Regions from separate parts of the Gordonia sp. PS3 genome, predicted to be linked through region 2. Evidence: predicted binding sites of a transcription regulator. Region 2 holds the regulator's gene; the other holds the start of a gene.
The links. The regulator LexA, encoded in region 2, represses DNA repair genes until DNA is damaged. The targets are predictions, from matches to a motif close to CGAACANNTGTTCG.

Region 1: the regulator LexA is predicted to act here: its motif matches at 1,424-1,437, upstream of ACE11G_RS02695 (DUF222 domain-containing protein).

Annotation. Positions count from the first base shown of each region.
Region 1 covers NZ_CP169524.1:588,052-590,451, reverse strand. Annotated here, with positions in the region: gene ACE11G_RS02695 (DUF222 domain-containing protein) at 1-1,326, opposite strand, end outside; gene ACE11G_RS02690 (sigma-70 family RNA polymerase sigma factor) at 1,463-2,400, opposite strand, start outside.
Region 2 covers NZ_CP169524.1:2,174,469-2,176,868, reverse strand. Annotated here, with positions in the region: gene ACE11G_RS10055 (putative PEP-binding protein) at 1-820, shown strand, start outside; gene lexA (transcriptional repressor LexA) at 847-1,506, opposite strand; gene ACE11G_RS10045 (LysM peptidoglycan-binding domain-containing protein) at 1,780-2,280, shown strand; gene nrdR (transcriptional regulator NrdR) at 2,303-2,400, shown strand, end outside.

The DNA of each region.
Region 1 (2,400 bases), 1.6 Mb from region 2:
GGTGGTCTCCCATTGGCCGCGGTTGGTGCCGACGGCGCGGTTGTGGCGCCCGCACGCGGCGCCGAGAGCATCGATGTCGGTGCGTCCGGCCGGGGTGATCCAGTCCGGTGCGTGATGGGCCTGAGTTTGCGCGAAGGGGCGGTCGCAGCCGGGGGCGGTGCAACCGCGGTCGCGGGCGAACAACGCCAACCGCTGCGCTCTACTCGCACACCGCGCACCACGACCCTGGTAGAGGACTTCGCTGGTGTGATTCCGGAAGACCGCCAGATGCGGCACAGCCTCGGCAGCGAGCCGCACGAGTTCACCGATCGGAACACGGCTACCTGTCGCGGTCAGCGCGATTCCGGCGTGGGCGGCGAGTTCTTGATCGGTGACGGTGATGACCAACTCGGCCGGTATCCGGCTCGGTGCACCCAGCCCGCCGTGGGCGAGAACGTAATCACACAGGGCCAGCAGTGCGTCGTGTGTGCGTTGGGCGGCGCTGCGCAGATCCCGGCCCCGCGCCGCCGCCAGAGCCTCGGCGTCGATGCCGTCGGCGTCAATGGTTCCGGTGGGTGAGTCGGGGTCGGCGGGGTTGTTCATCCCGGGTGCGGCCCAGGCGGTCAAGATCACTTCGAACTTGGCCCGCAACTCCGGGGTCATCGCGCCGCGGACTCTGCTCATCAACTGCCGATCCTGCGGGAGGATCGTGATTCCGCGTTGGCGTTGCCGGTCGACGTGATCGCTCTCCTGACCATCGGGGTCCAGGTGAGCGAGCAGCCGGTCACCGACCTTGCCCAGATCATCCGGATTCAACCCAGCCGCAGCCTGAGCGAGTTCGGCTTCGGCACGGGCTTTGACTTCCGGCGAGATGCAGCCGGGCACTTTCGCCAACACGGCCGAGATCACCAACGCGTGTTCGGCGCCGACAGTCCCGGCCGCCACCGCTGCGGCGGTCGCAGGCTTCCGCGGAGGCAGGGTCTGCCCTTGGAAGTTCGAGAACTCGCCGATGGTCTCGGCCATCCGCAACCGCCGACCCGCCTCCCGGGTCCCCAGCCGCAAGCCCTGTGAGAGGTATTGGTGCGGATTCAGATAGCCGGCGGTGCGGTGGGCGTTGCGGTCGGAGACCTCCACCAGGAGTGCCGCGGAGATGCCGTCCCAGCGTCGCCGGATGCGTTCGGCGGTCTGTGTGTGGGCCAGCAGTTCCGGTTCGGTCTCCGGTGACAGGGAGGTCTCGGCGAGTTTGACCGCCGCGGCATCGATCAGGGCGAGTAGTTCGGCGGGCTGCTCCGGCAGCGCACCGGTGGCGACGACAGTCGCGATCGAATCGGTGATCGGATCGGTCATCGCTGCCACCTCCCCCGAGTGTTTCAGCTGGTCAAACCATGTTTTCTTGACCTACCAGAACTCTACCAACGGGGTATGACAGAACACATTAGGGAATCGATCATATGTGCCAATCTGCCTCAGCCAGTCCCCACCCTCACCGGTCCTCAGCGGCGCCCGACAGCGTCTCCGGCAGGCCCGCCAGCGAGAACAGTTCGGGCTCGAAGAAGGCACCGACGTGCGCCACCCGACCGTCGACGATCGTCAGGACATCGAGTTGGAAACGACGCCAGACGTCGCCGTCGCGCATGAACATCCCGGCCGCCGGCAACCCGTTGCAGGACGTCTTGATCATCCTGATGTCGCCGGCTTCCTTGGCCGGGCACTGGCTGAGGGTGAGCACTCCGATGTTCTCGGCGCCGAGATACCAGCCCGGGAACGGCGGCATCTCCCACACCGCATCGGCGGCGAGCACGTCCACCACGCCGGGGATGTCGTGCCGCTCGAAAGCAGCGCAGAACTCGTCCCACACCTGCCGCTCGTGGTCGGACAGTTCCGCGACGCGCCGGCCCTCTAGCCGGGTGCCCTCGCCGACCGCCCTGCGTGCGCGCGACAACGCGCTGTTGGCCGCCGCGACTGTCATGTCGAGTGCTTCGGCGGTCTCGGCCGCACTGAACGCGAGCACGTCGCGCAGAATCAACGCCGCGCGCTGACGCGCCGGAAGCTCCTGCATGGCGGCGACCATCGCCAGCCCCACCGACTCCCGCGCCGTCACCGTCGACGCGGGATCGCCCAGCGCGCCGTCCGGCAGCGGCTGCAGCCACGGGATCTCATGGTTCGGGATCACCGGTTCACGGGGATCGGAGGCCTCGGTGCCCAACCCGCTCGGCAGAGGCCTCCGCGCCCGGCTCTCCAGGGCGTTGAGACAGGTGTTGGTCGCGATCCGATACATCCACGTGCGGACCGACGACCGTCCTTCGAAGCTGTGAAAGGCCTGCCACGCACGCAGATACACGTCCTGCAGCACATCTTCGGCGTCGGTGGCCGATCCCAGCATGTGATAGCAGTGCACGAGAAGCTCGGCGCGCAGGGCAC
Region 2 (2,400 bases):
CGTCGGACTGTTCCGAACCGAACTGGCCTTCCTGGACCGCGCGGCCGAGCCCACCGTCGCCCAGCAGGTAGAGCTCTACCGGGAGGTGATCGACGCCTTTCCCGGGCGCAAGGTGGTGATCCGCACCCTCGACGCGGGCTCGGACAAGCCACTGAAGTTCGTCGCCCACTCCGACGAGCCGAATCCGGCGATGGGAGTCCGCGGCAACCGCATCGTGCAGACGTATCCGGACATCCGCAACAACCAGCTCGATGCGCTGGCGGAGGCGGCGCGCGACGACGGCCGTGCGACGCCGTGGGTGATGGCACCGATGATCGCCACGGTCGACGAGGCGCGCGAATTCGCCGCGCGGGTTCGGGAACGCGGTCTGGTGCCGGGGGTGATGATCGAGGTGCCGTCGGCGGCGATCCTCGCCGACGCGATCCTCGCCGAAGTGGACTTCGTCTCGATCGGCACCAACGACCTGACCCAGTACACGATGGCGGCGGACCGGATGTCGCCGGAGCTGGCGGCGCTCACCGACCCGTGGCAGCCGGCGGTACTCGCGCTGATACAGCGGGTCGGGGACGCCGGTCGGGACCAGGGCAAGCCCGTGGGCGTATGCGGCGAGGCGGCTGCCGATCCGTTGCTGGCATGTGTGCTGGTCGGGATGGGTGTGACGTCGTTGTCGTCCGCGCCTGCGGCGTCGGCCGCGGTGGGACTGAAGCTGGGTACCGTCACCATGGATCAGTGCCGCGATGCGGCGTCCGCCGCGATCGCCGCGACGAGTCCGTCACAGGCGCGCGAGGCGGTTCGCGCGGTTCTGGCCGGCGAGGTGTGATGTCCCGCTGAGGCCGGCCGGGCGCCTCAGATACGGCGCATCACCGTGACGACCTTGCCGAGGATGGCGGCGTCGTCGCCGGGGATGGGCTCGAAATGCTCGTTGTGCGGCATGAGCCAGACGTGACCGTCGGTGCGCTTGAAGGTCTTCACGGTGGCTTCGCCGTCGATCATCGCGGCGACGATGTCACCGTTCTCCGCCACGTTCTGCTGGCGCACGACCACCCAGTCGCCGTCGCAGATCGCCGCGTCGATCATCGATTCGCCGACCACGCGAAGCATGAACAGGGAACCGTCGCCGACCAGTTCGCGCGGCATCGGGAAGACCTCCTCCACGGCCTGTTCGGCGAGAATCGGTCCGCCGGCGGCGATCCGGCCGAGCACCGGAACGAAGGTCGGCGTGGGGAGTGACTCTCCGTCGGCCTCGGCACCGCCCGAGGGCGGTGTCCGCTGATCGTCCCGAACGTTCACCGCACGCGGACGGTGCGGATCGCGCTTGAGAAGGCCGCGGCGCTCGAGCGTGCGGAGCTGATGGGCCACCGACGACGTGGAGGTGAGTCCGACGGCCTCGCCGATCTCACGGATGCTCGGCGGGTAGCCGCGCTCGCGGACCGACTGACGGATGACCTCGAGCACCTCGCGCTGACGCTGGGTCAATGAGGCCTCGAGCGTCGCGGTGGAGAGCATCGGATCGGGCGTGTCGGTCACGGTCGGGCCTTTCGTCAGCTGTGTTCGATCGATGGTCCAAAGGCTAGTTGAGTAGGTCACAAAACTCAAACAATTGTTCGACGCGTGTCGGCGTTTGTCGGACCCCTCGTGTTAACTATCGAACAAGAGTTCTTCGAACACGCGATCGATTGGAGACGAGTCATGAGCACGAGGACGGCACCCGCCCCGACCGGACGCGCCACCGCTGTGCGCTCCACTGCTGTGCACTCCACCGCTGTGCACTCCACTGCTGTGCACTCAACCGCGTCGGCGATGACCTGCGACATCCCGGTGGTCCGTGGCTCGCTGGTCCGTGATCGGGGAGTACGCGGAGCGGGGCGAGGCGACTCGAGCGGAACGTGCTTCCCGACCGGCCGCCCCGAGCGGCGTCGCCCGGTCGCGGACCGGCGAGTGATGTTCGATGCGCCGCCGGCCGGCCGGACCGCGCTGTCGCCCTCGGTGTACCGCAGGCGCCGGTGGGCCGGGGCCGCGGTGGTCGGCGGCACCCTCGCCGGCATGGTGTGGCTGCTCGCCCTCGTCGGAGCGGGCTACCAGGATGCGGCGACGCCGGAGTCGCCGGCGGCGACGCACGTGGTGTACGTCCGGTCGGGGGAGTCGCTCACCGCGCTCGCTGAGCGGATCGCTCCGGAGTTGCCGTCCGCGGGCGTCATCGCCCAGCTGCGCGACCTGAACGGCCTCGAGACATCGGGACTGCATGTCGGACAAGCGCTTATCGCCCCGCAGTACGGCTGAGGCGGGCGGGTATTGTCATGGCATGCGCTGCCCGTTCTGCAAGAACGACGACACCCGTGTCGTCGACTCCCGAGTCGCCGACGACGGCCAGGTGATCCGTCGCCGCAGGTCGTGCAATGA